Regions from separate parts of the Flavobacterium erigeronis genome, predicted to be linked through region 1. Evidence: riboswitches for the same ligand, from Rfam matches in the RefSeq annotation. Region 1 holds a riboswitch; the other holds the start of a gene.

The links. Region 1 has a riboswitch for cobalamin ahead of ACWA1F_RS08840 (TonB-dependent receptor). Riboswitches for the same ligand answer to the same signal wherever they lie in the genome.
Region 2: linked by a shared signal. The riboswitch ahead of ACWA1F_RS22885 (TonB-dependent receptor plug domain-containing protein) and the one ahead of ACWA1F_RS08840 (TonB-dependent receptor) in region 1 are both predicted to bind cobalamin.

The regions. Positions count from the first base shown of each region.
Region 1 is NZ_JBSKGP010000003.1:517,415-529,023, reverse strand. Features, by position in the region: gene ACWA1F_RS08850 (DUF4440 domain-containing protein) at 1-119, shown strand, start outside; gene ACWA1F_RS08845 (alginate export family protein) at 189-1,523, shown strand; cobalamin riboswitch at 1,566-1,768, shown strand; gene ACWA1F_RS08840 (TonB-dependent receptor) at 1,884-3,932, shown strand; gene ACWA1F_RS08835 (DUF5074 domain-containing protein) at 3,929-5,074, shown strand; gene ACWA1F_RS08830 (cell surface protein) at 5,087-6,283, shown strand; gene ACWA1F_RS08825 (DUF5074 domain-containing protein) at 6,498-8,777, shown strand; gene ACWA1F_RS08820 (NAD(P)H-binding protein) at 9,036-9,674, shown strand; gene ACWA1F_RS08815 (GAF domain-containing hybrid sensor histidine kinase/response regulator) at 9,842-11,609, shown strand, end outside.
Region 2 is NZ_JBSKGP010000014.1:67,891-79,499, reverse strand. Features, by position in the region: gene cobT (nicotinate-nucleotide--dimethylbenzimidazole phosphoribosyltransferase) at 1-833, shown strand, start outside; gene ACWA1F_RS22895 (adenosylcobinamide-GDP ribazoletransferase) at 995-1,792, shown strand; gene cobC (alpha-ribazole phosphatase) at 1,777-2,310, shown strand; cobalamin riboswitch at 2,376-2,579, shown strand; gene ACWA1F_RS22885 (TonB-dependent receptor plug domain-containing protein) at 2,607-4,460, shown strand; gene ACWA1F_RS22880 (YncE family protein) at 4,464-5,498, shown strand; gene ACWA1F_RS22875 (S41 family peptidase) at 5,648-7,111, opposite strand; gene ACWA1F_RS22870 (RNA polymerase sigma factor) at 7,494-8,003, shown strand; gene ACWA1F_RS22865 (hypothetical protein) at 7,990-8,451, shown strand; gene ACWA1F_RS22860 (DUF4252 domain-containing protein) at 8,467-8,994, shown strand; gene ACWA1F_RS22855 (DUF4252 domain-containing protein) at 8,997-9,536, shown strand; gene carB (carbamoyl-phosphate synthase large subunit) at 9,947-11,609, opposite strand, start outside.

The DNA.
Region 1 (11,609 bases):
GCGTCGATTGGCGCGATGGAGACAGCCACGGAAATGTAAAAGGAAAGAGTATAAATGTTTGGAAAAGAGATAAAACAGGTAAATTAATGCTCTTTCGTCAAATCGTAAATCATGATTGATAATTATAATAAGGATATCACAAACTAAGATATTAATGTGAGGGAAGATATGTCTACTAAATACTATATTTGTATAGTAATTCTATAGGATTTGTATATATGGTGTTAAAAGGCATATTGAAAGCGGTTTTCTTTTTGTTTGTAATTATTATAGCTGATAATGCAAATGCACAGGAAAATGGCAGTTTATCACAGCAGTTTCAAATGAATATAGAAATACGTCCGAGAGCAGAATACACTTCCAATTATATACTTCAGCCAAACGATTCGATTGATCCTTATTTTTATATTACGCAGCGAAACAGAATTTCTATGTTATATGCTCGTGAAAAATGGCTTATAAAATCTGATGTACAAGAAATTCATTTGTGGGACGAAGCAAATTCTAGTTCTAAAGTCGGAAGCGTTAATTTTTGCCAGTTGTTTTTAGAAACAAAATTCAAGTCATTCAACTTTCGTTTAGGAAGACAAAGCGTTTTATTAGACAATGGCAGATTATTTTCGGATGCGCCCTGGGCCCAGCAGGGAAGGGCGCACGAAGGAATTCGAATTATGAAATATGGTAAACATTTTGCCAACGATTTATTTTTTCTTTTTACCAGAAAATACAATACCAGTTTTGAATCTGCTTATTCGCCTGTAGCGTCCAATAAATATAAGTATTTGCTGGTGTATAATTTCAGTTATAATGTGAATCCAAATTTTGCTTTTAATTCCATAAATACCGTTGATTTTTTAGAAAAATCAAATTCAGAAACACTTTATACTCGCGCAACAACTGGAGGAAGAATTGAATTTAGAAAGAGACAATGGTACTATACTTTAAATAGTTATTTTCAATTTGGTCAAAATCAAAAAGGACAGCATTTGTTTGCCTATTATTTCCAACCAGAAATAAAATGGTCTTTGCAAAAATCTACTTTGCGTTTAGGAGCAGAAATCATTAGCGGAAGCAGCTCCAACTTAAATGCACAACACTCAGATGACTTTGATGTTTTGTATGGAGTTACTTGGAAATTTAATGGAAACATGAATGTTTTTACCCGTTTTCCTGCTGATGTTGGCGGTAAAGGTCTTGTAAATCCGTACTTATTTTATTCGTTTCAGATAAATTCAAAATTATCACTTCGTTCCGATTTTCATCTTTTTTATACGCAATATCCTTTAAAAAACAATTTAAATCAGGAAATGTCAAGATTTTTAGGATTTGAAAATGATATTTCAATGAAATATGCTCCTATTAAAGAACTGGAAATTAATGCAGCATTTTCATTTTACAAAGCAACAGATTCCATGATAAATCTTCCAAAAATACAAGATGTAAACCAATTATCATATTGGAGCTATTTGATGGTTTCTTACTCCTTTAATGCGGTCAATTTTAGAAGAAACAAAAAAATATAGCCTTTAAAATCTTTCCAATTTACATTTATAAAAGATAATTATATCTTTGCGCCAGATTTTGGTCTGCTTTTTCAATTCATAAAAAGCAGTTAAAAGGGAATCAGGTGTAAATCCTGAACAGACCCGCTACTGTAAGTTCTATATAAGTCCTTAAACATTACTAATGCCATTGTTCGCCGCGGTGAATGAGAAGGCCGTTTAAAGATGGAATAAGTCAGGAGACCTGCCACGATCACATAGTTTAAAACTTTCGTGGTATGAAGTTGATGACAAGATAATGACCTGCTATTTAGGATAGTAGGCCTGTTTCTATGTTTTTGTAATTATTGCATCACGTAAAGTTTATTTAATAAAATCGTGATGTATAATTTGAAGAAAACTTTACTTTTTATTTTTTTACTAATTGTTCCTTTTTTGCTTCATTCTCAAGCGGTGACGGATAGTTCGCGGGTTTTAAAAGAAGTTATTTTAAAGGGAAAACCGTATCAGGAAGTCATTCCGGTACAAAGTCTTTCGGGCGTTCTGCTCGAAAACCTGTCGGCTCATAATGTTGCCGATGCACTTCGCTATTTTGCGGGAACTCAAATTAAAGATTATGGAGGAGTTGGCGGACTCAAAACGGTTGACGTCCGTAATATGGGAACGCATCATGTCGGCGTTTTTTATGACGGAATTCAGCTAGGAAATGCGCAAAACGGCGTAACCGATCTAGGAAAATATTCGCTTGACGACATGGAATCTCTCACGATGTACAATGGTCAGAAAAGCGAAATTTTTCAGTCTGCCAAAGATTTCGCGTCAGCTTCAACGATTTATTTACTCACCAAACGACCTTCTTTTTCCAATAATAAGAAAACCAATCTGCTGGTTCGCTACAAAACCATGTCGATTGATTATCATGATCCTTCTTTTAGATGGGAACAAAAACTGAGTGACAAAGTCAGTATGAGTGTCAGTTCAGAATACATCAAATCAAACGGGCAGTATAAATTTCGATACAAAAGAAAAAATCAAGACGGCAGCGTTGCTTACGATACCACAGCAACACGATGGAACAGCGATATTGAAGCTTTTAGATTTGAATCGGGTGTTTTTGGCAAAATAAATAAAGGCGTTTGGGATGCCAAAGTATATTATTATGATTCAGAAAGAGGCGCTCCAGGCGCTATTGTCGAAAATAAGTTTCGTGATGGTTTTCGCCAATTCGACAAGAATTTCTTTTCTCAGGCTTCTTTAATAAAAGACGTTTCAGAAAAGTACAAATTACAGCTAAAAGGAAAATTTGCTTACGATTATACCCATTACATTGCTAGAGATACGACCAATGTTTTAGGAGAAACGGTAACTGAAGGCGCGCAATCTGACGATAGTTATTATCAGCAGGAAGCCTATTTTTCGGCAGTGAATATGTATAGCATTTTACCCACTTGGGATGTTTCGCTTTCAACCGATTTTCAATACAATAAATTAAACGCGACGAGAAGAGGAATCCAAACGCAATTTTCTTTTCCTCAGCGTTATACGGCATTGGTTTCTCTTGCGACTTCTTACCGATATGAAGGTTTTAAAGTTTTAGGAAATGTACTCACAACCCGCGTTATCGAAGAGGTCAAGTACAATGCTAAAGCTCCGAATAAAACCGAGTTTACTCCCGCGTTATTTCTAGGTTATACGCCTTTCAAAAAATACGATTTCAATTTAAGAGCATTCGCTAAACGAATTTTTAGAATGCCAACTTTCAATGATTTGTATTACACCATGGTCGGTTCAAGCACTTTGAGGCCAGAATATATGAATCAGTACGATGTTGGTTTTGCTTATAATTTCTTAGTGAAAGAAAGTTTTTTAGACAGATTATCTATTCAGGCAGACGCTTATTATACCAATACAAAAGATAAAATTGTGGCAGCGCCAACGGGAAATTTATTTCGCTGGATGATGACGAATATTGGTCAGGTAAAAGGAAAAGGAATTGAAACGGTTTTGAATATGGCTACTCATATTGATAAAGTAAACCTAACCGCAAATCTGACGTATACGTATTCTCAAAGTCAGGATTTTACAAAGTTTGTTGGTTTAGAAATGTCGTCTTACGGCGATCAGATTCCGTACACGCCTTGGCACAGCGGATCTGGAATTCTAAATGCGGGTTACGAATCTTGGAACTTCAATTACAGTTTTATTTATGTTGGAAAACGCTATAATGGAAATGTCAATAATATTAAAGTGAATGAAGTTCAGCCTTGGTACACGCACGATTTGGCGGTTCAGAAATCTTTCGCATTCAAAAATCACAAATTGAACGGAGCGATTGAAGTCAACAATGCTTTTAATCAGCAGTACGAAGTGATTTACAATTATCCGATGCCGGGAAGAACATTCAAATTTATAATCAGTTTTGAGTTATGAAAAGGACGATTTTAAAAATAGTATTTGGTTTAAGCATAGCCATTTCTTTGGTTTCCTGCCGCGAAGACGAAACGATATTTCTTTCTTCGGATGTTAGTGTTGCGGCGCCAAGAAGCGAGGGTAAGATTGAAGGATTTTACTTGCTCAACGAAGGAAATATGGGAATGAACCGTGCAAGTCTGGACGTTTTTAATTACAGAACAGGAAATTATAAGACAGATGTGTATTCAGAAAGAAATCCTGCTGTTGTAAAGGAATTGGGAGATGTTGGAAATGATATTAAAATCTACGGAAACAAAGTATACGCTGTCATTAATTGCTCAAACAAAGTAGAAGTTTTAGAAAAATGGACGGCAAAACGCATTAAGAAAATCGATATTCCGAACTGCCGTTATGTGGCTTTTTATAAAGACAAAGCGTATGTGAGTTCGTATTCAGGACCTGTTGCTATCAATCCGAATGCTGAAATCGGTTTTGTTGCCGAAATTGACACGACTTCTTTAGAAATAAAAAGAAAAGTGACCGTTGGCTATCAGCCAGAGCAAATGGTCGTTCACAACGGAAAATTGTATGTTGCCAATTCTGGCGGTTATCGAGTTCCGAATTACGACAGAACGGTTTCGGTAATTGATTTGGAAACGTTTACAGAAATTAAAAAAATAGATGTTGGTATTAATCTGTACAGCATGCAGATTGACAGCCGAGGCGATATTTATGTGAGTTCACGAGGCGATTACTACAACACGCCATCGAACCTTTTTGTGATTGATACGAAGACAGATGAAAAGAAAATGCAGCTCGATATTCCGGTTTCTGGAACTTGTCTTGTTGATGATTTACTGTATTACTATAGCGTTTCTTGGAGTTATCTGTCGGGCTCGAATAAAGTGAGTTACGGAATTTTGGACACGAAAACCAAAAAAGTAATTACAAACCAGATTATTACCGACGGAACAGACAAAAAAATCATGATTCCGTACGGACTTCAAGTGAATCCAGAAAGCAAAGAAATCTACATTACTGACGCTCAAAACTATGTTGTAACCGGTTATATCTACTGTTTTACGCCCGACGGAAAATTAAAATGGAAAACGACCGCTGGGAATATTCCAGCTCATATTGCTTTTATCACTAAAAAATAAACATTAAAAACAATGAATAAAAACCTTTTAAAAATTGTTTTGTCTCTAATTCTATTTTTAGGATTGGCAGCCTGCAGTAAAGATAACGATGAAGGAGATTTGCTTCCCGCAGAAGTACTGAAAGAATCGTATACAATTGATCGATTTAAAGTGCTGAATATTGCGACGATTCTTCCAAGCACTGCAAAACTGACTTGGAGTATTAAAGATTCGATTATTTCAGATAATGTAGAATTGGATTTTATTAGTCCGTACCAGAAAAATTATCCATTGACTTTAAAAGTAGAAATTAATGGAGAAACTAAAGTGTACAATTCGTCCATTAATGTTGTAAAAGAAACAGGAACGTACAGTAAATATATTTCTAATGTATTTGATTTTCGTCCTGCTGTCGGGCAGTTCACCAACGGAATTCCACAATATACAGAAGGAAATACTGAAGCCAATATGATTTCTGCGGCTAAAAAAGCAATTGCTGGTTCTAATACGACTATGATTTCATTAGGAGGTTTTGGCGGTTATGTAGTTTTTGGTTTTGACCATACGATTCCGAATATGGAAGGTCGTGATTTTAAGATTTTAGGAAATGCTTTTTGGGGAAATGAAGCCAACGAAGCGCGTTCAGGATCTTGCGAAGCAGGAATTATTATGGTCGCGTACGACAAAAACAAAAACGGAAAACCAGACGAAGACGAATGGTACGAAATCGCAGGCAGTGAATATTTTAAAAACACGACTATAAAAAACTACGAAATCACTTATTTCAAGCCTGATGCGAGCAAATCGCCAGTGGCTGGAACTGAATTTTGGCAGGTTGATAACGAATACATCAAATGGCAGGATAATGCTGGAAAATCAGGTTTTAAAGTCCAAAATGTATTTCACGACCAGAATTATTATCCACTTTGGATTGCCAATGCTTCTTATACTTTAAAAGGAACTAGAATAGCTGATAATTTCTACGACCAAAGTGGAGAAGGTTCGTATTGGGTTGGCAAATCGTTTGAATTTGGTTACGCCGATAATGCTCCAAATAATGACGAAGCTTCGAATATTGATATTGCTTGGGCGGTAGATAAAAACGGAAAATATGTCAAACTTCCAGGAATTGATTTTGTAAAAGTCTACACCGCAATCAATCAGGAAGCGGGCTGGTTGGGCGAAGTTTCTACGGAGGTTTCTGGAGCTTATGATTTGCATCTTAATTAATTTTTTAAAACACATAGAAACATAGATTTTGAAACTTAATAAAAAGCGTTTCACTTTGCTTGAAAACACATAGCAATTATGCTGAATTACACGGTTAAACTTTGTCAAAGTTTGAAACTTTGACAAAGTTGTAGTGAAAACATAAACACTATGTTTCTATGTGTTTTAAAAAAAAATAAAAACACATTAACACAACATTTTAAACAAATAAATTATGAAGAAAAACTACTTAATAGTACTCATGCTATTCTTTGCGTTTCTAACCAATGCGCAGATAAAAGTTCAAGGCGTTCCTAGAAACGATTTGAAATTAAAATCGGTAACGCAAAAACAATTAAAAGCACAAACAGCCAATGCTATCACTTTTGATGATATTCAATTTTGGGTAGGAACAGGCGCGAATCATGCGGCATTTGTGGTACAATGGAATGACAATAAAACTTCGGATGCTTTGGTTTGGGGATTTAAATGGGATGGAACAGCAACGGGCGAAGATATGATTAAAGCCATTGCAAAAGCTGATCCCCGCTTTTTTACCTTGCTTTTACAAGGCACTCAATTCGGATCTGCGATTGGAGGTTTTGGATTCGATTTGGACGGAGCAGGCACAAACGGACTCTATAAAGGCATTGATAAAACCTTTCCTTTTTATCCTTTTGATGGTATAATTAATACGTCTGCTTACGATTTTGATTCTTATACGGTTATCGATACCAATGATCACTGGCAGTCAGGATGGACTACTGGATATTGGTCGTATTGGGTTAAAGATCCAACTGATAGCGATTTTGGCTATTCTGGCTTAGGAGCTTCTTCTCGCGAATTGCAAAACGGTTCTTGGGATGTTTGGAATTTTAATCCAGGTATGCAGCCAGCTGATCTTGCCACAACTTTTACTCCAGTTGCTACTTATTCTAAAACGATAGATTTTACTAAAGGCTATTTTATGGTAAATGAAGATTGGTTCGGGCACGTGAATGGATCTGTAAATTTTATTGATGCTAACGGAAACGTTCATTACAGAGTATATAGTGAAGCTAATGACAATCATACTTTTGGTGCGACTACACCATACGGAACTATTTATGGAGATAAATTTTATTTTGTTTCCAAGCAAGAAAAAGATGGCGGAGATACGCAGTACATTCCAGGTGGAAGATTGGTTGTTGCCGATGCAAAAACGATGAAAAAAATTGCTTCATTTGAAACTATTGGAGGAGGAGACGGACGCTCTTTTGTGGGTATAGACGAAAAAACAGGTTACATAGGCGCTTCAAACGGTGTTTATCTTTTTGATATTGAAAATATGAAAGTGGGAAGCCTGATACCAACAACAGGCGGAGGAAGCCAATATGCGGGACAAATTGGAAATATGATTCGTACTTCGCAATATGTTTTTGCTGTAAAACAAAGTGCCGGAATTTTGGTTATTGATCCTAAAACAAATACGGTTATAAAAACCATTTCTGGCGCGTTTCATTCGGTTACACAGGCCAAAGACGGTAGTGTTTGGGGAATTCAAGAACAGAAATTGATCAATATTAATCCACTGACTTTTGACACAACAGTTTATGCTATTCCAACAACTAAATATTTAGGTTCTTGGGGCGCTTGGAACGCGGGAAGTTTTACTTACAGCAATACAGAAAATGCGTTGTATTGGAATAATAACGTAAGCAGTTTTGTGGCAGGCACAAAGATTATACGATTTGATATTGTGACAAAAACATTCAACGAAAATTTTGCTACACTTCCTGGACAAACAGGAACTTACAAGCAAATTTTGTATGGTGCAGGATTACGAATTGATCCAGTTTCGGGGAATTTAATTGTAAACACAACAGAAAGCGGATTTAGTTTTCATTATCAGAAAAACTGGATTCATACTTATGATACCACGGGGAAATTAATCGACACAAAAGTCCTAAACGATTATTACTGGTTTCCAGCAATGGCAGTGTTTCCAGATAACGCAGCGCCAGTTGTCAATTCAATTTTGCCTTCGCAAGTTTCAACGGGAAGTCCGACGATTATTGATTTGAAAACAGTCGTTTCAGATGAAGACAATTTATCGGCAGCGATCGTAAAAACAATAAAATCAAATAGTGATAGCAATATTGTTTCAGCAGAAATTAATGCGAACGAAGAATTAATTCTAACGCCAAAAAATGGTGGAACTGCAACCGTTGTAATCAGTTTTAATTCGAATGGAAAAGTGGTCGAAAAATCGATCTCAGTTGATACGTCTGTTCTAGGAAGAGATGAATTCACGAAAGTACAATTGTCAATTTATCCAAATCCAGTATCAAATTATCTGAACATAAGCACAGAAGACGAAATCAAAAATGTTGTGATCTATGATGTGACAGGAAGAACGATTAGTACGCGGTTAAATAACAGCCAAATCGACGTAAGCAATTTTGCTAAAGGTTTTTATATCATTAACATTGTGACGGATAAAGCGACTTATACGCAGAAGTTTATTAAAAATTAGAAAATTAGAAAATTAGAAAATTAGAAAATTAGAAAATTTTTAAACTAAACCTCTTTGCTTCTGTAGTAAAGAGTTTTTTTTGCTTTTACTTTTCCAATAATATTTAGAATAAAAGATAATCTGCAAGATCTGCTAGATCTGCGGGAGAAAAATTACTCTCGCAGATCTAGCAGATTTTGGAGATCATAACTATCAGCAACTTCTATTAAAAATTATTTCAAACAAAGCCTTATATTTACTATTAATAAATCCTTTATTATGAAAGCATTGGTAATTGGAGCGACAGGCGCAACGGGAAAAGAATTAGTTAATCTGCTTTTAGAAAGTAATGATTACGAAGCAGTTTCCATCTTTGTAAGACGTTCAACAGGAAAATCGCATCCCAAATTGACAGAACATGTTGTCGATTTTTCAGATGTGAATTCATTTCAAAATTTAATTACAGGAGATGTTCTTTTTTCATGTATTGGAACAACTTTAAAAGACGCAGGTTCAAAAGAAAAACAGTGGAAAATCGATTTTGATATTCCAGCCGAATTTGCTGCTGCTGCCAAACAAAACAACGTGCATTCTTTGGTTTTGGTTTCTTCGTATGGCGCTTCCGCGAAAAGCAGTGTTTTTTATTCGATGATGAAAGGAAAACTGGAAGAGCATCTTCAAGGACTCCATTTTCCTCAATATATTGTTTTTAGACCTGGACCGCTTATTCGCGAAAATTCAGATCGCTGGGGCGAAAAGATTTCTATAAAAATCATTAAAGCACTAAACACAATCGGACTTTTTAAAAATCTAAAACCCATTACTACAGCTTTTTTAGCCGAAAAATTAGTAAAAGCGCCAAAAGTACTTTCAGATGGAAATACAACGCTAGAACTTAAGAGGATTTTAGAGCTTTAGTCGTTTAGTCCTTAGTGCTAGTTTTTAATATTTAGTCAGTCTACATAGTCAAAAGACTAGGGACTTAGGACTAAAAAACTAGGGACTAAAAAAAAACATAAAAACGCGGTCAAGCAAGAGTTTTAGACTAATTTTGCCTTATCTTTATGCACTTTACCGCCTTAAAAATGAATAAGAATTACCCCATTCCAGAAAACGAACTTCAACGTTTAGCTGCCCTTAAACGTTATAATATACTCGATACACTTCCTGATGATGCTTTTGATGATGCCACAAGACTAGTTTCATATATCTGTGGTGTGCCAATTGCCCATATTTCTTTTATTGATGAAGACAGACAGTGGTTTAAATCGGAGATTGGAATAGGCGTTTCTGAGGTTCCTCGAGAAATCACTTTCTGTAATTATACTATTTTAGATACCAAAATTGTAGAGATAAACGATACACATTTAAACGATCGTTTTAAAGACGATCCCAATGTTACCGGAGGTTTTAATGTGCGATTTTATGCAGGAGTTCCGCTTACAACGCCAGATGGTTATAACATCGGAACTTTATGTGCGATTGATCACGTAGTTAAAGAACTGAATGAAAATCAGCGAAATGCGCTTTCTATTATTGCCAAACACGTTATCGCGCAATTGGAATTAGGCACAAAAAACAATCAGCTTTATGTTCAGAGAAAAATTGCAGAACGTGCTGTTTTGGCAAGAGACAGTTTTTTGGCCAATATGAGTCACGAAATCAGAACGCCTTTAAATGCAATTACTGGTTTTACAGATTTACTTGCGCAGACAGAACTCGATGATACACAGCGAGATTATATTGAAAGTGTGCAGATTGCAAGCGAAAATTTACTTCTGATTGTAAATGATATCTTGGATCTTTCTAAAATGGAATCAGGAAATTTATCTATTGAGAGCGAGCGTTTTAATCTGAAGAAAACCCTCAAACACGTTTACAATTTACTGAAAGTAAAAGCACAGAAAGATGTAGAATTTAATCTGTTTTTGGATGCCGAAATGCCCGATATGGTAATTGGCGATCAAGGGAGGTTGAATCAGATATTGGTAAACCTTATTGGCAATTCGCTCAAATTTACAAGTGAAGGAGAAGTAACCGTTTCTGTAAAGAAAATTGATGAAACGGAAGAAGATTATTCGCTTAAATTCTCCGTAAAAGATACTGGAATCGGAATTCCAAAAGATAAACTCGAAACTATTTTTGAACGTTTTACTCAGGGCGAAGAAAGTACAACACGAAAATTTGGCGGTACGGGACTCGGTCTTAATATTGTAAAACAGCTTGTTGAACTTCAAAAAGGAGAAGTTCATGTAAAAAGTACTTTAAACCGTGGTTCTGAGTTTTTCTTTGTTCTTTCGTATAAAAAAACAGATTCTGAGGAGACAGTTGTAAAAACAGTTTCTAAAAATGATTTAGGGAACCTTAAAATTTTGCTTTGCGAAGACAATGTTTTAAACCAAAAGCTCGCAAAAAGCGTAATTAATAATTTTGGGTTTGATTTGGATATTGCGCAAAATGGAGAAGAAGGCATCGAACTTTTATCTAAAAACGAATATGATCTGGTTTTAATGGACTTGCAAATGCCTATTAAAGACGGTTATCAAACCACAGAATACATTAGAAATGAGCTGAATTCGAATATTCCGATCATTGCGATGACGGCGCATTCTTTAGTGGGAGAGCAGGAGCGTTGCTACAAAGTTGGAATGAATGCTTATGTGCCAAAACCGTTTAAACAGTCGGTTCTTTTAAAAGCTATAAAAACCGTAATGACGCCAGATAGCGATGCGCACCAGAAAAGAATTTTGGATATGTCTTTTTTGGACGAAATGGCATGCGGAGATCCTGAATTTAAAAAAGATATGATCGATCTTTTTGTTGAAAAAATTCCGAATCAGTCGGCGCAGTTGG
Region 2 (11,609 bases), on a different contig from region 1:
ATCATGGCGTAAGCGACTACCCACAAGATGTTACGCGGCAAATGGTGACTAATTTTCTAGAAGGCGGCGCTGCCATAAACGTATTCTGCAAACAAAACAACATCGAATTATCCATTGTAGATGCTGGAGTGAATTATGATTTCCCAACAAATGCCAAATTAATCGATGCCAAAATTGCTAAAGGAACGCAGTCTTTTCTGCATGTCCCTGCAATGAGCGAAGCTGAAGTTCAATTGTGTTTCGAGAAAGGAAAATCGATTGTCGAAAATATTGCAAAATCGGGCTCTAATTGTATTGGCTTTGGAGAAATGGGAATTGGAAATACTTCAACCGCTTCTGTTTTAATGAGCCTTTTAACTGGTTTTCCTATTGAAGAATGCATCGGAAAGGGAACTGGAGTTGAAAACGAAAAACTGATTCTGAAACAAAATTTACTCAAAAAAGCAATTGATAATTATTCTGGTCAAGCCGAAATACTATCTCAACTTTCTTTTTTTGGAGGTTTTGAAATTCTTCAAATGGCTGGCGGTATGCTTGAAGCTTTTGAAAATAAAATGTTGATTCTGGTTGATGGTTTTATTTGTACGGTTGCTTATTTAATTGCTTATAAAATGAATCCGAACATCAGGCAAAACGCTGTTTTTTGCCACTGCTCTGCCGAAAAAGCACATTCGCAATTATTACATTATTTAGAAGCAAAACCAATTTTAAATTTAGATTTACGTTTGGGAGAAGGCACAGGATGCGCTGTTGCTTTTCCTATTTTGAAATCGGCTGAGGCTTTTTTGAATGAAATGGCTAGTTTTGAAAGCGCGGGGATTAGTAGGAAATAAAATATTTTCCTTAAACAAGATTTATTCGCAATTTTGTCATTCTGAGGAACGAAGAATCGCACGCGCATATCGACAAAGATTGAAGCTACACTTTGTGGAGTTCCTAGTGCGATTCTTCGTTCCTCAGAATGACAAAACTGATTGAAATTAATCATAATCAAATGAAAAAAGAACTACATATTTTCTTTACCTGTTTAATGTTTTACACCAGAATTCCATGCCCAAAAAACATTACACATCATCCAGATTATTTAAATAAAGCCACAAGATATTTTCCTTTTATTGGATGGATTGTTGGTAGTATTTCATTTTTTGTTTATTCTGTATTTGCCTTTTTTCTTTCTACAGAAACAGCCGTAATATTAGCAATCATTGCTTCTGTTCTGACAACAGGCGCTTTTCACGAAGACGGTTTTGCAGATGTCTGTGACGGTTTTGGAGGAGGATGGACCAAAGAAAAAATTTTGATTATTATGAAAGACAGCTCCATTGGCGCTTATGGAGCAATCGGGTTGGTTTTACTTTTTTTATTAAAATTCAAATTGCTTTCAGAATCTATTCTGCTATTTCAAGTTTACGATTCTGAAGCAGTTTTAAAAATTTTCCTTTTATTTATTTCTGCTCATTCTTTGAGTCGTCTCGCGGCAATCAGTATTATTTTTACACATGAATATTCTCGAGAAGATGCTTCGAGCAAAAGCAAACCCATTGCCAAACAATATACTTGGAAAGAAGTTTTTGGTTCTTTCTTTTTTGGTTTAATTCCACTGATTGTGTTTTCCACTTTTAATTTAAAATTCCTTTTAGCCATAATCCCCGTTTTTATAACAAGATATTTTCTTGCACGATATTTTCAAAAATGGATCGACGGATATACTGGAGATTGTCTTGGCGCCACACAGCAGGTTTGTGAAGTGGTCTTTTACTTAAGTATTTTATTTTTATGGAAATTTATTTAGTTCGCCACACCGAAACCATTTGTGAAAAAGGTATTTGTTATGGACAATCTGATGTGGATATTGCTGAACCGTTTGATGAGATTTTTAATAGAATTATTTCAGAATTACCTTCAGAAGCAGCTATTTTTACTAGTCCGTTAAAGCGTTGTGTGGTTTTAGCTAAACACATTCAAAACAATATTAAAACCATTTCTTATCAAGAAGACGAACGTTTAAAAGAAATGAATTTTGGAGATTGGGAATTGAAAACTTGGAATGAAATTCCGCCCGAACAACTCAATCCGTGGATGGAAGATTTTGTAAACATCAAAGTTTCCAACGGGGAATCTTTTGTTGAATTGCACAAAAGAGTTGGAGAATTTTTATCTGAAAAAATCTCAAAAATAGATCAGCCTGTCATCATTGTTGCACACGCCGGAATCATCAGAAGTATTTTATGTCATCAAACTTCGCTTCCGCTAAAAGAGGCCTTTAATAATAAAGTGGATTTCGGAGAAGTTATAAAAATTGATTTTTAGAGCAAATTATTTATAATTTTTCATGAAACGCAAAAGAAATTTGAATAATCAATATTTTTAACTTTATCTTTGCAGCAAATTAAGGTTGTGTTCTAATTTTTAAAAACACATTAAAAGGGAATCAAGTAAATTCTTGAGCTGTACCCGCAACTGTAAGCTAAGTTCAAACGAATGCTTGCTGTTAACTACAAACCACTGTCCGCCGAGGCGAATGGGAAGGTAAACAGCAAGACGCAAGCCAGGAGACCTGCCTTTGTAACAATTATCGAGCTCTCGGGAAAAAGAGTGTAGAAGTTATGACTTTAAAAAGACTTTTTACTTTTTGTGTATTTGTAATGTGCCAGATTATTTCGGCGCAGAGCGATTCTATTACCAGTCTTAAAGAAGTTTTTGTTTCAGACAAAAATTTAAAAACCTACTCCGCTTCACAGTCTGTTTTAAAATTAAATGATTCTATAATCAACAAAAATGAAGCGCTTTTAACCGATTTATTAAACTTTAATTCGACTTTATATTTTAAAGAATACGGACGCGGAATGCTTTCTACAGTTTCTTTCAGAGGAACAACTTCTTCTCAGACAGCTGTCATTTGGAACGGAATAAATATTAATTCCCAAATGAACGGAAGTACCGATTTTAATACGATTTCAGGTTCCGATTATAATTCGATAAGTGTAAAAGCTGGTGGCGGAAGTGTGATTTACGGAAGCGGTGCCGTTGGAGGAACTGTGCATTTAAATAATGATTTGTTGTTTTTTAATCGTTTTGAGAATAATTTAAGACTGGATTACGGCAGTTTTAATACGATTGGGATTAATTATAAAACTTCTATTTCTAATAAAAAATGGAGTGCTCAAATCGGACTTTCGAAAAACAGCTCTACAAACGATTACAAATATTTAAATCGATATACTTGGAGAGGAGAACAGCGCTGGAACCAAAACGGGCAATATGATATTATTACAGTAAGCGCCAATGCTGGATATAAATTCAACGAAAATCATATTTTAAAATTTTACAGTCAGACTTCAAACACGGATCGTAATACTTCTTTGGTGACAGAATCTGAAACAAAAAGTAAGTATGTAAATGGTTTCAATCGAAACTTATTGGAGTATGATGGAAATTTCGGAAAACTGAAAACCAATTTCAAAACAGCTTATATTTTCGAAAATTACCAATATTTTGCAGATAACGCTTCAAAATATTTTACCTACGGAAAAACTGAAAACTTGATCACAAAGTTGGATGTCGATTATCATTTATTCAAATCAACACATATAAACGCAATTGCTGATTACAGCAGAACAAACGGTTACGGAACCAGTTTTGGAAGCCATATTCGAGAAATAAGTTCGGCTGCTTTATTAATCAGACAAGATATTGGTGCTGACTGGAAGAACGAATTCGGCGTTAGAAAAGAATTTACTAGCAATTACAAATCGCCTGTTTTATTCAATATTGGTTCTTCATATAAATTCAACAACTGGTACAATTTAAAACTAAATATTTCTAGAAATTTCAGAATTCCGACTTACAATGATTTGTATTGGGATCAAGGAGGAAATCCAGATTTAAAACCCGAAAGTTCTTATCAAGGAGAAATTGGCAATGTCTTTACATTTAAAAATCTGACTTGGACACAGAATTTCTATTACATGAAAATTACCGATATGCTGCAATGGGTTCCTGGTTCAGGCGGTATTTGGACTCCACAAAATCAAGATAAAGTAAACAGCTACGGAACCGAGACGCTATTGGGATGGAAAAAAAGCTATGGCAAAAACATTTTTGCCGTAAATGCAACGTATGCTTACACAGTTTCCCAAGATGAGGAGACAAAAAATCAGATCTTTTTTGTTCCGTTTCATAAAGCCACAGGAGCATTATCTTATTCTCGAAATAAAATAAGCGCTTACTATCAAATTCTTTATAACGGATTTGTTTATACAAGAGCCGACAATAATCCTGATGAAATTATTAATGATTATACGATTTCAAATATCGGAATCGATTATGATCTGAAGTTTTTAGATTCTTTTAAAGTAGGTTTTCAGGTTTTAAATCTTTTGAATAAAGATTATGAAAGTTTAGAAAACAGACCAATGCCAGGTCGCAATTTCAATGTGTATTTAACCTTAAAATTTTAATATATGAAATTTAGTAAATTACTTTTAATAGCGTTAAGCATTTCGTTATTCGCTTCTTGTTCAAGCGATGATGACGATTCTCCGAAAGGTGCTTACGACAATGGTTTTTTCATTTTAAATGAAGGATCTACAGATGCTGGAACTGTATCGTTCTCTAGTAATGATTTCAGTATTTTTACAAAAGATGCTTATAAAGCAGAAAACGGATCTGATGTACTTGGAAAATTTGTACAAAATATCTTTTTTAGTGGAGACAGAGCTTACATTATTGCTGGAGGATCGAACGTAATCACTGTTGTAAATCGTTACACATTTAAATTAATCGCAAAAATTGATTCTGGTCTTGCAAATCCAAGATATGGAGTTGTAAAAGATGGAAAAGCGTATGTAACGAATGCAAACACATATTCTTATATAAATCCAGAAACTGGAGACACTGATGACTATGTTGCTGTAATTAATTTAGCTACTAATACCGTAGAATCTAAAATTGAACTAAATGCAACTGCAAACAGATTAATCTTAGAAGATGGTAAATTATACATTACAGAACCTAACAGCAGCACTAAATTGCTAATTGTAAATATTGCTACAAAAGCAATAGAAACTGTAGAAATTGGTCTTAGTGGTGATTCTATCGAAGAAGAAAACGGCACATTATTTATTCTAAAAGCTCCTTTCACTGGATTAGGAGAAATTGTAAAAGTAAAAATATCAGATAAATCTGTCTCTAGAATACCATTTCCTGAGAGTTTAGCTGGAACGCGCGGTATGGATATTGAAAACAACAAAATTTATTATACTGCAGGAAGTGCTGTATATGCTATGGACATCAATGCAACAACTCCTTCTACAACAGCAATTATAAATTCACCAGCTACTAATATTTACGGTTTTGCAGTAGAAAACAACCGCATTTATATTGCTGATGCAGCATTCAATAAAGATAGTAAAGCTTTTATCTACAACTTATCCGGAGTTCTGCAAAAAGAATTAACTGTTGGTGTAGGTGCAAACGGGTTCTACTTTAACGATTAATTTTATCCTTAGAATTAGTTTTTGTTTTTTTATGGAAAAGGCTTTCAGTGATGAAAGCCTTTTCTATTTTCTTTTTAAAATTCCAATATTTAAATTCCAAATCCCAATTTTCAAATCCATCCAATTTTTGGAATTTGGAATTTGGAATTTTATTTTAACCCTTTTACTGGAGGAGCGGTTTGAAAATACATTCCGTGTCTTAATCCATTAATGATTTTTGAATCTGTTAAATAAGGAAGCTCTGGTCCAGAAGTAAAAATTCTTTTTGCAGCAGATCCTGTAATTTTTGAAATAGCCAGACTAAGCAAAGGTTCAGAGGTTTCTCCTAAAACACCAAAAGTATCTATATATTCTGTTTGCTGATATGTAGGCTGTAAACCTTGAGTATAATCTCCAAAACCTACAGAATTAGAAATTTTTAAAACCAAAGGCTGCATTGCGTACTTATGATTTGGATTGATTCCTTTTTTAGAAAAAAGTGTCTCAGAATCATAAATGGTATACGAACCTACGTTTTTACCTGTAGTCGTTTCTCCAATCTGAACTACATTAATATAAGGTTTCAATCCGTTAATAACCAATTCGCTCGCAGAAGCAGTACTTTCCGTCGTAATAATATAAACTGTATTTAAATTTAAACTGTTCAACGCTTTACCGTCAATATTATTTACAAATCTATAATTCAAATCTTCTAAATCTTCAGCTGTAAATTCTTTCATCAGCTTTGTATTAAACTGCGTTTTAGCAAAAACCTGATCATCAAACTGACCAGTAATCATACTAGAAAGCCTAATTGAAGAAGTAATAGCTCCTCCTCCATTATATCGAAGATCTAAAACTAAATCTGTTACACCCTGAGCTTTCAACTCACCAAATGCTTGATTTAATTTATCATCATAACCTGGGTAAAATCCATTATACATTAAATAACCAATTTTATGGCTTCCAGAAGTAATCACTTTATTAATCAAAATAGGATTTTCTTCTAAAACAGTTTTAGTCAACGCAACCGATTTTCCATTCAAAACGTATCCGCTTCCATTATAATCTGCCAAGTTTAGCGTATAATTATCTGAGTTTAATAATAGTTCCTGATAATTTGAAACAGTCAATTTTACGCCATTCACACTTGTAAACAAGTCTCCACGTTTAATTGCTTTTGTAGAAGCATCAGAATTTGGTATAATGTAGCGCACATAACCTACCACATCATTTGAACCTGCAGCAACACGGCTCAATCTGAAATCGACACCATTATTTTTTGTAACACCGCTTAATTCCTGTTCTAGAACAGTATAATCGTCAACAATCCAGCTGAAACGGTCAATGGCGTCATTTGGATATTTACTTTCTGGCTTGTACAATAAATCTTCAAACAAGTCTTCAGGTTTAGAATACCCCTTTAAAAATTGATTAAAATCGGGTTGCAGATTTCGTCCATCGGCTAGATTTGGCACATCGCCCTGCCATAAATAAACTTCATTTAATCCTCTCCAGATAAAATTATTAATTTGTGTATCTGCTGGAGCAGCAATATCGTCCTGATCTTCACAAGACTGCAAAGAAAAAGCGAACAAAAAGAGTAAAAGAATGCTCTTGAAAGTTGTTTTCATATCGTGTAGGTTTCTATATTCTGAATAAACGTAAAAGTAGTATCTTTAGTTTTAGCTTTATCATTAAAGCAGTATTTTTTTTACATAAAAAAGCGCAGAGTCACTAAGACAATTAAACCATATAAGTAATATCAGATAATTTAAGCTATTTTAAAAATAAGCTTATAACTTACTATGATTAAAAAAACTTTGCGCATTTGCGGTAACAAATATAATTGCCACTCGTCTTGAGCTAAGAGAATTAAAGTATATAAGATAAATTAATTATTCTAAAATGAACTTATATAACTTAAATGGTTTAAAAAAACTTTGCGCTTTTGTTGTAACAAATATAATTGTGCCTCGTCTTGAATATATAAGCTAACGATTAACCATCCAATTAATGAACCAAGTTGTATTTATAGAATTAGTAAATCCTTTTAAAGACAAAGTTTTTCGTCTGGCAAAAAGATTGCTTACCAGTACTGAAGAGGCCGAAGATGCCACTCAGGAAGTAATGGTAAAATTATGGAACAAAAAAGATAATCTGGAAAGTTATAATAGTGTCGAAGCTTTAGCCATGACGATGACCAAAAATTATTGTCTGGATCAGTTAAAATCGAAAAGAGCCAGTAACCTGCAAATTGTTCATAACAACTTTACCGATCGGCAGCCGCAATTGGATAAAAAACTAGAAGATGAAAATACTCTAGAATGGGTCGAAAAAATTATAAATGAGATGCCCGAACAAATGCAACTATTAATTCAGCTTCGAGATGTAGAGCAATATGAATTTGAAGAAATAGCCAAAATCGTAAACATGAACGAAACCGCAATACGAGTGGCGCTTTCGAGAGCAAGAAAAAAAATTAGAGAATCAATGACAAATACACACCTTTATGGAACTAAATAAAATAGAAGATTTATTAGCAAAATACTTTCAGGGAGAAACTTCTATTGCCGAAGAAAATCAATTAAAAAAATATTTTTCTTCGCCAGATGTTGCGCAGCATTTGGAGCAGTACAAACCTATGTTTGGCTATTTCTCTCAAGCAAAAGAACAGAAATCAACGTATGAAATTCCACTACAATCTAAGAAACGTAATGTAGCGTGGTTATCGATTGCGGCATCAGCTGTTCTTTTACTGGGTATCGGAACTTACTTTTTTATGAGCGAACAAAACAATACAACTGCAGTGGCTTCGCAAACAGAATTAGGAACTTACGATAATCCCGAAGAAGCTTTAAAAGCAACTCAAAAGGCTTTAGCTTTATTATCAAACAATGTTAATGTAGGTATTGAAAGTGTACAGTACATTAAAGAATATGAACAATCAAAAAACAAAATTTTCAAACAGTAATTAAATTCAATCAAAATGAAAAATTTCATCATAACTTTAGTATTCGCATTCGTTACCACAACTTTTTACGCACAAGGTGCTTTTGACAAATTTGATGGTCAAGACGATGTAACCTCAGTAATTGTAAACAAAAAAATGTTTGATTTAATGAGTAAAGTAAAAGTTGATGCTTCTGATAAAGAAACACAGCAATATATTGCTCTAATCAAAAAATTGGATTACTTAAAAGTGTTTACCACTAAAAACCCAAAAGTCGAAGCCGATATGAAAGCTACTGCCGACAAATATGTAAAAACTGCCGGTCTAGAAGAGTTAATGCGCGTAAATGACAGCGGGAAAAATGTTAGAATAATGGTTAAATCTGGAGCTACAGACACGCAGATAAGAGAACTTTTAATGTATGTTGACGGTGCCAAAAACGACGAAACTGTTTTGCTATCTTTAACTGGTAATTTTGATTTAAACGAAATCTCAGTTCTAACAGATAAAATGCAGCTTCCAGGAGGTACTGACTTAAAAAAAGCTTCTAAAAGCAAAAAATAAAAATGAAAACAAAAATCTTCATACTAGCACTTACAGCTCTTCTAACTTTAGGGAGCTGTAATTCTGAACCAACACTGCAAAAGTATTTTGTTGAGAATTCGGAGAAAAAAGATTTCATTGCTTTAGATATTTCGCCAAGCATTTTAAATCTTGAAAAAACTAAACTGTCAGCAGAACAGACTGAAGCGGTTAATTCTTTTGAAAAAATGAATATTATCGCTTTTAAAGCCAATGAAACTAATCAGACAGAGTTTGAAACAGAAAGAAATAAAGTAAAAGCCATATTAAAAGATCCTAAATATCAGGAATTAATGAAATTTGGTTCTGGTAAAGAAGGTGCTTCTGTAAGCTATGTTGGAAGCGACGATAATATTAAAGAGTTTATCATTTTTGCCAATAAAAAAGAAAATGGATTTGCTGTAGTTCGAGTTTTAGGTCAAGATATGAACCCGAATAACATTATGACTTTAATGTCGGTTTTACAGAAATCTAAAATCGACATGGAGCAGTTGAAACCTTTAGAGCAACTGCTTAAAAAATAATTACTCTTACTTTTTATAATTTAAGAAAGCTCCATTATTGGGGCTTTTCTTTTTCAGATGAAACTATAAAACCTTGTAGGTTTACATTATACACAGCGTATAAAATATAAAACTCAAAATAAATACCTGCAAGGTTTTGGAAACCTTGCAGGAAAAGAACTTTAATTCGTTATCATTCCATTAGGAATGTCTCATTGGTAAAAAAATAGAAATCAGACACATTTACGTTCCGCAGGAACGTTTGTATGTCAATTATTAAAACGATATCTAAATCAAACGCTCCTACGGAACGTAAACAATGATAAAACATAATTTTCTACCGATGAAATGTTCCTACGGAACAACAGTATAAAAGAAAAGGAGCAGTCTACTATTAGACTGCTGCTTTTCTTTTATAATAGGATCTGAGATTATTTACTCAAATACATTTTTCTTCTAGAGTACAATTCGTAGAATTGATCGTCTTTTAAGTCATCAATAAACAAGATGCTTTCTCCTGTCGATTTCATTTCTGGCCCTAACGCTTTGTTTACGTTCGGGAATTTGCTGAAAGAGAAAACTGGCTGTTTGATTGCATAACCGTTTAATTGCGGGTTGAAATCAAAGTCAGTTACTTTATTATGACCTAACATTACTTTTGTAGCGTAGTTTACGTAAGGCTCTCCGTAAGCTTTCGCGATAAACGGAACCGTTCTAGAAGCTCTTGGATTTGCCTCGATAATGTAAACGGTATCATCTTTAATCGCAAACTGGATATTGATTAAACCTACAGTTTTTAAAGCTCTTGCAATTTTATGCGTATGATCTTTAATTTGCTGCATCACAAATTCTCCTAAGTTGAAAGGAGGCAATGTCGCGTTACTATCTCCAGAGTGAACTCCACAAGGTTCGATGTGCTCCATAATTCCGATGATGTAAACATTTCCATCAGCATCACAGATTGCATCAGCTTCTGCTTCGATTGCTCCTGCTAAGTAGTGATCCAGTAATAATTTGTTTCCTGGAATAGCTTTCAACAAGTCGATTACGTGCTCTTCTAATTCTTTTTTGTTGATTACAATTTTCATTCCCTGACCTCCTAGTACATAAGAAGGACGAATTAAAAGTGGGAAATCTAAAGTATCTGCTAATTTTGAAGCTTCATCAGCCGTTTCAGCGATTCCGAATCTAGGGAAAGGAATGTGCAATTCAGTCAATAAGTCAGAGAAACGTCCTCTGTCTTCTGCTAAGTCAAGCGCGTCAAAACTAGTTCCGATGATTTTTACTCCGTATTTAGACAATTTATCAGCCAATTTCAAAGCTGTCTGTCCACCTAACTGAACGATTACACCTTCTGGTTTTTCGTGCTGAATAATATCATAAATGTGTTCCCAGAAAACTGGTTCGAAGTATAATTTATCAGCTGTATCAAAGTCTGTAGAAACCGTTTCAGGATTACAGTTAATCATTATAGTTTCATATCCGCATTCTTTTGCAGCCAAAACTCCGTGTACACAAGAGTAATCAAATTCGATTCCTTGTCCGATTCTGTTTGGTCCAGAACCTAAAACAATTACTTTCTTTTTCTCTGTAACGATACTTTCGTTGTCTACAAAACGCTCTCCGTTTGCTTTTTCGATTTCAGCTTCAAAAGTAGAGTAGTAATAAGGAGTCTGCGCTTTAAACTCAGCCGCACAAGTATCAACCAATTTGAATACACGGTTAATTTTTTGCTCCATACGTAAAGTGTGAACTTCACTTTCTAAGCAATTCATCATGTGCGCCAATTGTCTGTCAGCAAAACCTTTTTGTTTCGCTTCTAGCAACAATTCTTTTGGAAGATCAGAAACTTTATAGTTTGAAATTTCTTTTTCTAAAGTGTAAAGCTCTTCGTATTGTTTCAAGAACCACATATCGATTCTTGTAATTTCGTTAATAGTACTCAACGGAATTCCCATTGCGATTGCATCGTAGATTACGAAAACACGATCCCAGCTTGCATGAGTCAGTTTGTCGATAATCAATTCGTAATCTTTGTATCCTTTTCCGTCAGCTCCTAAACCATTTCTCTTAATCTCTAAAGATTGAGTTGCT